Regions from separate parts of the Stenotrophomonas sp. As-7 genome, predicted to be linked through region 2. Evidence: predicted binding sites of a transcription regulator. Region 2 holds the regulator's gene; the other holds the start of a gene.
What was found. The regulator FliA, encoded in region 2, starts transcription of late flagellar genes. The targets are predictions, from matches to a motif close to TAAAGTTTNNCNNNCNNNGGCCGATAA.
Positions count from the first base shown of each region.

Region 1 (5,688 bases), 1.9 Mb from region 2:
TGGCGCTGGCGTACTTCGGCGACCTGGATGAAGGAAGCCAAGAACCTGACCACCGGCCGCAACCTGATCGACACCCCGGAGTTCTCAGGCTATTCGTCGCTGGACTGGACGCCGAACACGGTGTTCTCCAGCAGCCTGTCGGCGCAGTACACCGGCAAGCAGACCGGCGTGGTCAATACCTTCCTGAAGGCCTACACGCTGTATGACCTGACCGCTGCCTGGAACGTCAACGAGGTGCTGACCCTGCGTGGCGGCGTCAGCAACCTGGCCGACAAGAAGCTGTACGCCGACGGCGCCACCGACTACTTCGTCGCCGGCCGCAGCTACTTCCTCAGCATGACCGCGCGCTTCTGATGCGCACGGCGATCGCGCTGGCAACAGGCCAGCGCGATCGTGGGGGCTTTTTCAGGCTCAGTCGTTTTCCAGCACAGCCGGTGCAGCGTCGCGGCTGGCCGCGATGCGCGCACGGTCCATCGCCACCGCCAGTTGCTGGCGGGCGAGCAGTTGTTGTGCCTGCACCACTTCGGGTGTCGGCAGGAGCACCGGTCCGGGTGCGTTTTCCGGTGTAGCAGGTGTGGTCATGCAACCTCCATGGACATACCGCTGTTACCCATGAAACACCGGGGTGGCAGCGGAACTGCGCACCCTATCCTAAAAACAAGGCGGATGGGTGACGGTGCGGCACCGGGACGCAAGCCCTTTGCCGTAGGAACGTCACATTTTTGACGCTCCAAGCTGGCTTGCTGAATGCGACTCACTTATTATGAAAACGTTTTCCTAACAGGGAAGTCCCTACTCACATGAATACCGTCGACCTGACCCGCTTCAGCCCGAAGTGGCAGTTCCGCTTCAACTTCTTCCAGCAGCACGGCGCCCCCAAGGAGCCCGGCTTCAAGCAGGCGTGGAAGGCGCTGTCCTTCGGCGACCGCCTGAAGATCAACCTGAACTTCTTCGCCTTCTTCTTCGGCGCGATCTATCTGTTCATCCTGGGCATGTGGCGCAAGGCGCTGGTGGTGATCGGCATCAACATCGTGCTGATCGCGGTCAGCCTGGTGCTGCCGGACATCGTGGCCCGTGCACTGTTCATCGCGATGAACTTCCTGGTCGCGTCGAGCACCAACTACAGCTACTACCTGGAACAGGTGAAGGGCAACACCAGCTGGAACCCCTTCGAAGGCATGTTCTAAGCCGCAGCGTTCAACAGCGCAGCAGCACATCGACGCCCGGCCTTGGCCGGGCGTCTTCGTTCACGGCCCCGGTCAGGCAGCGCGCAACGTGGCCGTGGGGCGGGTGTCGGCCTGCAGGCGGAAGCGTGACACCGCCACCGCCAGCTGCTCGGCCTGTTCTTCCATCGCCCGCGCCGCAGCGGTGGCTTCTTCCACCAGCGCAGCATTCTGCTGGGTGGTCTCGTCCATCTGCACCACGGTCTGGTTGACCTGTTCGATACCGGCCGACTGTTCGCGCGAGGCGGCCGAGATCTCGGCCATGATCTCGTTGACCCGGCCGACCTGGCCGACGATCTCCTGCATCGTGCGGCCGGCGCCATGCACCAGCTGCGCACCGGCACCGACATGGCCGACCGAGGCGTCGATCAGCTCCTTGATCTCCTTGGCAGCGCCCGCCGAGCGCTGCGCCAGCGCGCGCACTTCGCTGGCGACCACGGCAAAGCCACGGCCCTGTTCGCCCGCGCGCGCCGCTTCCACCGCCGCGTTCAATGCCAGGATGTTGGTCTGGAAAGCGATGCCATCGATCACCGAGATGATCTCGGCGATACGCTGCGAAGAGGTCTCGATCTGCTCCATGGTCTGCACCACCTGGCTGACCACCTGCCCGCCTTCGCTGGCAACGCCCGCGGCCGAGGCCGCCAGCTTGTTGGCCTGAAGGGCATGATCGGCGTTCTGGCGCACGGTGGAGGTGAGTTCCTCCATGGACGCGGCGGTTTCTTCCAGATTGGCCGCCTGCTGCTCGGTGCGGCGTGACAGGTCGCTGTTGCCGGAAGCGATCTCGCCTGCGGCCAAGCGGATGCTGGATGCGGACTGCTGGATCTGGCCGACGATCTGGGTCAACTGCTGCACGGTGCTGTTGGCATCATCGCGCATCACCGCGAACACCCCGTGGAAGTCACCCTCCATCCGCGTACTCAGGTCACCGGCGGCGATGGCGCGCAGCAGCGTCGACAGCGCGGCCAGGTTGTGGTCACTGACCTGCATCATGGTGTTCAGGGTTTCCACCATGCGGCGGAAATCATGCTCGAAGCGCTGTGCATCGCCGCGCACCGCGAAATCACCCGCTGCTGCGGCGGCGGCCAACTGCTGGATCTGCTCGTTGATCGCCGCCAGGTTGCTCTTGGTGGTTGCCATGGCAGCGGTGAATACCGCCTTTTCGCCCGGCAGTGCGTCCATGTCCACGCTCAGGTCGCCCACCGCGTAGCGCTGCATCACTTCAACCAGGCGTTGGGTGACCGCGTTGCTGTCGGCCACCAGCTGGTTGCTGTCGGCCACCATGCGGCCGTACTCGCCCGGGAACACCGAGGCATCCATGCGGTAGCTGATTTCACCGGCATCATGGCGGCGCGCCATTTCCGCCTGTGCGGCCATTACTGCCTGCAGCTGGCCACGCATACCCTGCATCGCGTCCAGCAACCGGCCCACTTCATCGTTGCCCAGCGCCGGCATGGCGGTATCCAGCTTGCCCGCAGCAACATCGCCTGCAATGCGCACCGCCTGCGCCAGCGGTCGCACGGCCAGCCGCTGCAGCAGCAGGTAGACACCGCCGCTCAGCACCAGCGCGGCCACCACACCCACCAGCAGGATGATCCACAGCAGCTCGCGGGCCTGCGCGATGATCACCGCGTGCGGCACCACCACACCCAGCGCGAAACGCTGCGGCGCGTCCCCCACCTGCAACGGCACGTACAGGCGGACGTTGCCGGCAGCGTCGGGCTCGAACGCTTCGTAGGTCTTGTCAGCGGCGATCTGCGCCAGCATGCCGAGGGTGGCGGCATCGGTGCGCGCCTTGCCGATCTCGGCAGCATCGGCCGAGGCCAGCACCACGCCCTTCGGCGACAGCAGCTCGACACGGCCGGCACCCATCGGCGTCAGCGTGGCCAGGTGCTTCTGCAGCGCGTCCAGCGAGAAGTCGACGGTGAAGACGCCGAGGAAGGTACCGTTCTCGACGATCGGCGTGCTCAGCGTGCTCATCAGCACCTGCTTGCCGCCGATGTCGTAGGCATACGGTTCACTGACCAGCGGCAGCTTGTCGCGGCTGGGCACCATGTACCAGTTGCCCGAGCCGCTGGGCGTCTCGGTGTAGTCGGTCATCGTCGACTGCTGCGGCTTGCCGTCCTGCCAGGCCCAGTAGCTCATGTAACGGCCGGTGGCGTCGTGCGCCTCGCTGTTGACGAACTCGGCATCCTTGCCGTCGAAGGCATTGGCCTCCCACATGGTGCTCTTGCCCAGCCATTCCGGGTGCGCATGCAGCTGCTCGCCGATGACGTTGGCCAGGCTGGCACGATCAGGCGCATCACCGCGCGCACGCTGGGCCAGCACGGTTTCCACCATCGCATCGTTGCTGGCGAAGGCCGTGCCCAGGTCGGCAGCCACCTGGCGCGCCTCGGCACGGGCTTCACTGGCCATGGTCTGCCGCGAGGACGACACCAGCGCCGAACTGGCCTGGTGATAGATCAGGAACGCGGTCGCGCCGAAGCACAGCAACGCGATCACCGCGGTGCCCAGCATCAGCTTGTGGGCGATGCTGCCGGGGCGACGGGCAGCGACGGAACGGGAAGAAGACATGGGAGGATCCGCAGGCAGTTCAGGTCGACCGGTGCCACCAGGGCACCGCGCAGATGCGCGATCCATCGCGCGGGCCGCCTGCCCTGCCGGATCGGAACCCGGCGCAGGAAAGCGCGCACCGGGTTAGCGGCCATGGCCGGGCGAGGTTGAGGCTCAGCGCACGCACAAACCTGAACCTGCTCAGCTGCGGCCGTCGACAGCGGCCCGTGCTACTCGGCCACGCGGTCGCGGATCCACTCCGCGCGGGGCAGGACCTCGATGCTGCCCGCGGCGTACTGCTGCAGGACGTCCTCTGGACCGAAACGCGGCTGCCAGCCCAGCGCTGCGCGCATCCGGCTGCTGTCATAGACCCGGTCGATGCTGAGCGGCAGCGGCCAGCCACGGCGCTCGAACTCGGCCAGCAGCTGCGGCGCGCGGCGCGCCAGCACCTGGCGCGGATCGGCCGCCAGCTGCAGGCAGTCCTCGCGCCGGAACGGCGTCGGCGCACAGGCGAGGTAGCGCTGGAAGGGTGCGCCTTCATCGTGAAGCAGCGCGGCATGCGCGCTGGCCACGTCGCGCGCGTCGATACCGCGGTGCAGGCGGAACATCGCCATGCGATCAGGAGGCTCGGGGAAGCAGCGTGCCATCCGCAGCACGCGCACGGTGAATGCTGCACTGGCCGCCGCTTCGGCAGCGGCCTCGGCCTGCAGCTTGGTGCGGTGGTAGATCGTGCGTGGCAGCGGCTCGGTGTCCTCGTCGATCCAACGACAGCCGCCGGACACCACGGCATGGCCGTACAACGCCGTGGTGCTGGTCAGCACAAAGCGCTGCACGCCAGCCTCGCGTGCCAGCTGCAGCAGGTTCGCGGTGGCCTCCACGTTGATCTGCTGGAACACCGCGTCGGGTACCAGGCCCACGTGGGGTGCGTGCAGTGCCGCGGTGTGGATCACGGCATCGACCCCCTGCACAGCGCGCTCCAGCGCCCGGCGGTCGGTCACATCGGCAATCACCCGCGTGGTGGCGAAGGGACTGCGATCCAGCCCCACCACCTCATTGGCACCCGCCAGCGCACCGAAGATCGCGCGCCCTATCCGCCCGGAACTTCCGGTCAACAGAATCTTCATTGAATCCATTCACTCGACAGCGCCCGGGACCTACCGGGATATACCGATTCTAGGCAAGCCCGATGGCATCGGCGATAGGAACCGATGACATTCTGCATGCCATCCGCATCAGGCCGATGGCCCATACTCGACCGTGACAGGGTGCCACCGCTCACCGCCGTGTTGACCGGCTGCTGGTCTCGGCGCTCCCTGCGCGGTAACGGGTTGTCAAACGCATGCGCAGGGCATGTGAGTCCAATGTGGCCGACGTCCACCTGCCGTTAGCCCCCGATGTGGAGCATGAAGCCGTCGCTGATGGCGGCATCCCATTCCACCTCCGGAGATCGGCAATGGCCAACTCACGCACTGGCAGCAGCAATCGTGGCTTCGCCTCGATGGACGAGGACAAACAGCGCGCGATCGCGTCGAAAGGCGGACGCGCCGCACACGCATCCGGCAATGCGCACCAGTTCAGCCCGGATGAGGCCCGCGTGGCGGGCCGCAAGGGCGGTGAAGCGATCAGCCAGGATCGCCAGCACATGGCCGCGATCGGGCGTGAAGGTGGGCATGCACGGCATGCCAGTGCCCGCCAGCAACAGCAACAGCAACAGCAGAACATGCCCGGCAAGCCTGGCGGCAACCAACAGGGTTGAGCGATCACTGCCAGCGTCGAAGGGCGGATTGGCCGCGGTCTTCCAGTCAGCGGTGGGCGAGTATGTTCAACAGGCGACCGAACGGGTCGCGCACGTAGAAGCGACGCACGCCCCATGGCTCTTCGGCCGGGCCATATTCAAGCGCGATGTTCGCGTGTC
Region 1 is NZ_CP127405.1:4,161,295-4,166,982, forward strand. It holds gene QP457_RS18960 (TonB-dependent receptor) at 1-354, shown strand, start outside; gene QP457_RS18965 (hypothetical protein) at 412-582, opposite strand; gene QP457_RS18970 (DUF2628 domain-containing protein) at 801-1,187, shown strand; gene QP457_RS18975 (methyl-accepting chemotaxis protein) at 1,260-3,794, opposite strand; gene QP457_RS18980 (NAD(P)-dependent oxidoreductase) at 4,004-4,897, opposite strand; gene QP457_RS18985 (KGG domain-containing protein) at 5,227-5,529, shown strand; gene QP457_RS18990 (VOC family protein) at 5,576-5,688, opposite strand, start outside.
Region 1: QP457_RS18975 (methyl-accepting chemotaxis protein) is a predicted target of FliA. The motif match lies at 3,918-3,944, and genes of this name have one in related genera.

Region 2 (5,688 bases):
CGAGATCGTGGCAGCCGCCAACTACGATGAGAGCGCCGTGCAGCGCGCCCTGGAAGCGTCGCGTCGCGACGTGGCGCCGCCGCCCGCACCGAAGCCGCGTACCGCCGCCGACGCGGTGATCGCCGCGGTCACCCGCCGTCGCAGCAACACCCCGGCACCGGAGCCGGTGGCAGCCACCACTTCCGCCGTCGCCGCCCTCGCCCGCGCTGCCGTCGGCGCGACCGGCCGCACCCTCGACAGCGCCGACGAAATCGTGCCGACCCGTGGCAGCACCGGTTTCGCCGCTACGCTGGCGCGTGCCGCCGTCAATGAATCGACGCTGCCGGAACAGATCTTCGCCCCGTTTGCCGACGCCATCGTTGCGCCCTTGCCGGCCGCAGCTGCCGCGGTGAACCGCGCCCGCTTCCAGATCGATCCGCCGCTGGAAGACAGCGCGCAGCTGCCGGCAGTCTCGCCGCCGCCGCTGCCGGTTGCCCTCCAGGCGACCACGGCCCACGAAGACGACACAGCCCATGCGCCGGTTGCCGTGCAGCCGACGGAAGTTGCGCCGGCACCGCTGCCGACCCTGGCCCCGGCACCTGCTCTCACTCTGGTTGCCGACGACGCCGAGATCCGCCACCTGCGCCAGGAAGTGGCCGGCATGCGCCAGGTGATCGAGCGCGAAATGAACCGCTTCACCGATGAGCGCCTGCGCGGCTGCCCGGTGCGCGCAACCGCGCTGGACCTGATGGACGAGTACGGCTTCGACGCCGGCATCGCCCGCGACGTGGCCATGCAGATTCCGCTGGAAACCGAAGCGCATCGTGGCCGCGGCCTGATGCTGGGGCTGATCTCGCGCAAGCTGCCGATCGCCCCGGTCGATCCGATGGAGGAAGGCGGTGTGATCGCCCTGGTCGGCCCGACCGGCGCCGGCAAGACCACCACCATCGCCAAGCTGGCCTCGCGCTTCGCTGAAGCCCATGCCGCCCGCGATGTCGCCCTGGTCACCACCGATACGATGCGCATCGGCGCCCGTGAACAGTTGTACGGCTACGGCCGCCAGCTCGGCATCGCGGTGCACGAGGCCAACAGCGGCACCGACCTGGACCAGCTGCTGGAGCGATTGAAGGACTACAAGCTGGTGCTGATCGACACCGCCGGCCTGGGCCCGCGCGACCGTGCACTGGCCGCCCAGCTGCAGTGGCTGCGCGCCGCCCGCCAGGTCCGCACCCTGCTGGTGCTGCCGGCCAACACCAGCTTCGGCGACATGGACGAGGTGGTGCGCCGCTTCGGCGCGGCCAACCTGCAGGGCCTGGTGCTGAGCAAGCTGGACGAGACCGGCCGCTTCGGCAACGCCCTGTCGGTGGCAGTGGACCACAAGCTGCCGATCACCTGGGTGACCGATGGCCAGGACGTCCCGGACGACCTGCACCGGGCCAGTGCAGCCAATCTTGTACTTCGCCTTGAAGATTTGCGCCGCGCGGCCGATATGCCCTGCAACCCGGAGTTGAACCATGCCGTCGCGTGAGTACGCCAAGCTGACCACCACCTTCCCGCTGACGGCGACCCGCAGCGAGCCGCTCGGCCCTGTGCGCACGATTGCCGTGACCGGCGGCAAGGGCGGCGTCGGCAAGACCAACGTGTCGGCCAACCTGGCCGTGGCGCTTGCCGGCATGGGTAAACGCACCCTGTTGCTGGACGCCGACCTCGGCCTGGCCAACATCGACGTGATCCTCGGCCTGAGCCCCACCAATACCCTGGCCGACCTGGTCGCTGGCCGTTGCAGCCTGGATGATGTGATCATCGAAGGCCCGAACGGCGTGCTGGTGGTCCCGGCCGCGTCCGGCCGCCGGCACATGGCCGAGCTGGCCCCGGCCGAGCATGTGGGCCTGGTCAACGTGTTCTCCGAACTGGAGCGCGAGCTGGACATCATGGTGGTGGACACCGCCGCCGGCATCACCGATGGCGTGCTGACCTTCTGCCAGGCCGCGCAGGACACCGTGGTGGTGGTCTGCGATGAACCGGCCTCGATCACCGACGCCTATGCCCTGATCAAGGTGCTGTCGCGCGAACGTGGCGTGGACCGCATCCAGGTGGTGGCCAACATGGTGCGCGACCCCAACGAAGGCCGCGTGCTGTACGAGAAGCTGACCCGCGTCTGCGAGAAATTCCTCGCCGATGTCTCGCTGAACTACCTCGGCTGCGTGCCGCAGGACGATTGGCTGCGCCTGTCGGTGCAGCGCCAGCAGCCGGTGGTGAAGGCCTATCCGTCCAGCCCGTCGGCGCTGGCGATCACCGAGATCGCCCGCCGCACCGCCCGCTGGCAGGCACCGACCGAGCCGCGCGGTGGCGTCGAGTTCTTCCTCGAACGCATCATCAAGCAGCGCGGGGTGGCCGCATGAAAGGCGCCGCCCAGTACAGAGAGGTCCAGCGCACGGCGGCCAATGAGGTCATCGCCCAGCACTCGGACCTGGTGCGGCGCATCGCCCACCATCTGGCCGCGCGCCTGCCGGCCAGCGTTGAAGTGGACGACCTGATCCAGGCCGGCATGATGGGCCTGATCGAAGCGTCGCGCAGCTACGACGCCGACCAGGGCGCCTCGTTCGAGACCTACGCCTCGATCCGCATCCGCGGCTCGATGATCGATGAGATCCGTCGTGGCGACTGGGTGCCGCGTTCGGTGCACCGCCGTGCCCGCGACGCTGCTGCCACCATCCGCCGCCTGGAGCAGAGCACCGGCCGCGCCGCCAGCGCCACCGAAGTGGCCGCCGCGATGGAGATGCCGCTGCCCGAGTACCTGCGCCTGATGGAGGATGCCTCGCGCGGGCAGGTGCTCAGCCTGGAGTCGCGCATTGAAGACCAGGGCGAGCTGGACACCGTCGCCCAGGGCGGCCCGACCCCGCAGCAGGTACTGGAACGCGGCGAGTTCGGCCGCGAGCTTGGCAATGCCATCGGCCACCTGCCCGAGCGCGAACAGCTGGTGCTGTCGCTCTACTACGAGCAGGAACTGAATTTGAAGGAGATCGGCGCAGTGCTCGGCGTGAGCGAGTCGCGGGTCTGCCAGATCCACGGCCAGGCGGTCCTGCGCCTGCGTGGCCGACTGAAGATTTTCGAGGCGGCCGACGCCGGCCTCGAGAGCTGATCAACAAAGGAACTCTGCTTTGAACAAGAACATGCGCATCCTGATCGTCGACGATTTTTCGACCATGCGTCGTATCGTCAAGAACCTGCTGGGCGATCTGGGCTTCACCAACACCGCCGAAGCCGAGGACGGGCATGCCGCGCTGTCGTTGCTGCAGAGCCAGCCGTTCGACTTCGTGGTCACCGACTGGAACATGCCGGTGATGACCGGCATCGAACTGCTGAAGGCGATCCGTGCCGATGCCAAGCTGAAGACCCTGCCGGTGCTGATGGTGACCGCCGAAGCCAAGCGCGAGCAGATCATCGAGGCAGCGCAGAGCGGCGTGAACGGCTACATCATCAAGCCGTTCACCGCACAGACGCTGGAAGAGAAGCTCGGCAAGATCTTCGAACGCCTGGCGGCCAGCGCTTGATGGATACCACGGTCGACAAGAGTGCCCTCGCCCTGCGCCTGCAGGAAGCCCTGGACGCGCTGGAATCCGGCGACGAAGCGGCTTGGCGCCAGCGCATCGACGGCTTGGTCGCACTACGCACCCAGCCGATGATGAGCGGCCTTTCGCGGCTGGCCCGCGAACTGGGCCAGGCGCTGGGCGAACTGCCGACCGTGCCCGATGAAGCCGGCGAGCTTGACGACGCCTGCGCGCGCCTGGATCACGTGGTGGCGATGACCGAACAGGCCACCCATCGCACCCTGGACCTGGCCGAAGAGTGCCGCAGCCTGACCGAACAGCTGCGCGCCGATGGCCTGCAGCCGGGCCAGGACGTGCAGCTCGACCGCATCCGCCACAACCTCACCGAGATCGCCCTGACCCAGAGCTACCAGGACCTGACCGGACAGATCATCCGTCGCGTGGTCGGCATCGTCCGCCGCGTGCACGAAGGCTTCGGCGCGCTCGGCCTGCCGCCGGAACAGCATCGCACCGACCCGGAACTGGCCGGGCCGGCACTGAAGGGACTGGACCGCCATGCGGTCTCGCAGAACGACGCCGACGACCTGTTGTCGGATCTGGGGCTGTAACCATGGGCGCGGTAGCCGACGACATCACTGCCGATTTCATCATCGAGGCCCAGGAAATCCTGGATCGCCTTGGCGAACAGCTGGTGTCGCTGGAACAGGCACCGCAGGACAATGAACAGCTCAACGCGGTGTTCCGTGGCTACCACACGCTGAAAGGCGGCGCAGGTTTCCTCGGCATCACCGCGATGGTCGAACTGTGCCACGCCGCTGAAGAAGCGCTGGGCGCCGTGCGTGCCGGCCAGGCCGTATTGCAGGCGCATCACTTCGATGCCGCCCAGCAGTCACTGGACTACCTGCAGTCGATGCTTGACGCGGTGTCATCGGGTTCCGAGCCCGGCTTTGCCCCGCCCGAACTGGTCGCCCAGTTCGATGTGCATGGCGGTGGCGCGGCTGCACCTTCGGCCGCGACGCCGAATGCGGGCGCTGGAGACCTGATCACCGACGACGAATTCGAGGCCCTGCTCGACCAGCTGCACGGCGGCAAGGCGCCGACGACCGTAGCACCGGCGGTGAAGAAAGCCGACGACATGATCAGCGAAGACGAGTTCGAGGCGCTGCTCGACCAGCTGCATGGTGGCGCCGCCCCGGGCAGCAACGCCACCGCAGCGGTTGTCGCCGCACCGGCACCGCGACCGGCGCCCTCGCCTGCCCCGCCAACTGCCAGCAAGCCGGCGCCCAACAAGCCCGTCGCCGAAGCCGAACACACCGTGCGCGTGGATACCAAGCGCCTGGATGCCATCGTCAACCTGATCGGCGAACTGGTGCTGTCACGAAACCGGTTGAAGACGCTGCGCGCACGCCTGCGCGATGAAGAGCTGGACCGCGCCGTGTCGACGCTGGACATCGCCACTGCGCGCCTGCAGTCGGCGGTGATGCGCACCCGCATGCAGCCGGTCGGCAAGGTGTTCTCGCGCTTCCCGAAGGTGGCGCGCGACGTTGCGCGTTCGCTGAAGAAGGAAGTGGACCTGGAACTGATCGGCGCCGAGACCGAGCTCGACCGCAACCTGGTCGAAGCGCTGGCCGACCCGCTGGTGCACCTGGTCCGCAACGCCATCGATCATGGCGTGGAAACGCCGGAACTGCGCGAAGCGCAGGGCAAGCCACGGATGGGCCATGTGCGCCTGTCGGCACAGCAGGAAGGCGACTACGTCAGCATCGAAGTGCAGGACGACGGTGCCGGCATCGATCCGGAAAAGCTGCGCGCCAAGGCACGCGAGAAGGGCCTGATCGATCCGGAAGCCGCTGCCCGCCTGAGCAGCGAGGAATGCCTGCATCTGGTGTTCCTGCCCGGCTTCTCGACCAAGCAGCAGGTCACCGACATTTCCGGCCGCGGCGTCGGCATGGACGTGGTGCAGTCGCGCATCCGCGAACTGAGCGGGCAGATCCAGATCCAGTCGGAACTGGGCCGCGGCAGCCGCTTCATGATCCGCGTACCACTGACCCTGGCGATCCTGCCGACCCTGCTGGTGCAGGCCGGCGAAGACGTCTACGCACTGCCGCTGGCCCGCGTGATGGAAGTGCTGCATGCGCCGCGCACTTCGCTGGGCTGG
Region 2 is NZ_CP127405.1:2,227,794-2,233,481, reverse strand. It holds gene flhF (flagellar biosynthesis protein FlhF) at 1-1,507, shown strand, start outside; gene QP457_RS10345 (P-loop NTPase) at 1,494-2,381, shown strand; gene QP457_RS10340 (RNA polymerase sigma factor FliA) at 2,378-3,121, shown strand; gene cheY (chemotaxis response regulator CheY) at 3,141-3,533, shown strand; gene QP457_RS10330 (protein phosphatase CheZ) at 3,533-4,138, shown strand; gene QP457_RS10325 (chemotaxis protein CheA) at 4,141-5,688, shown strand, end outside.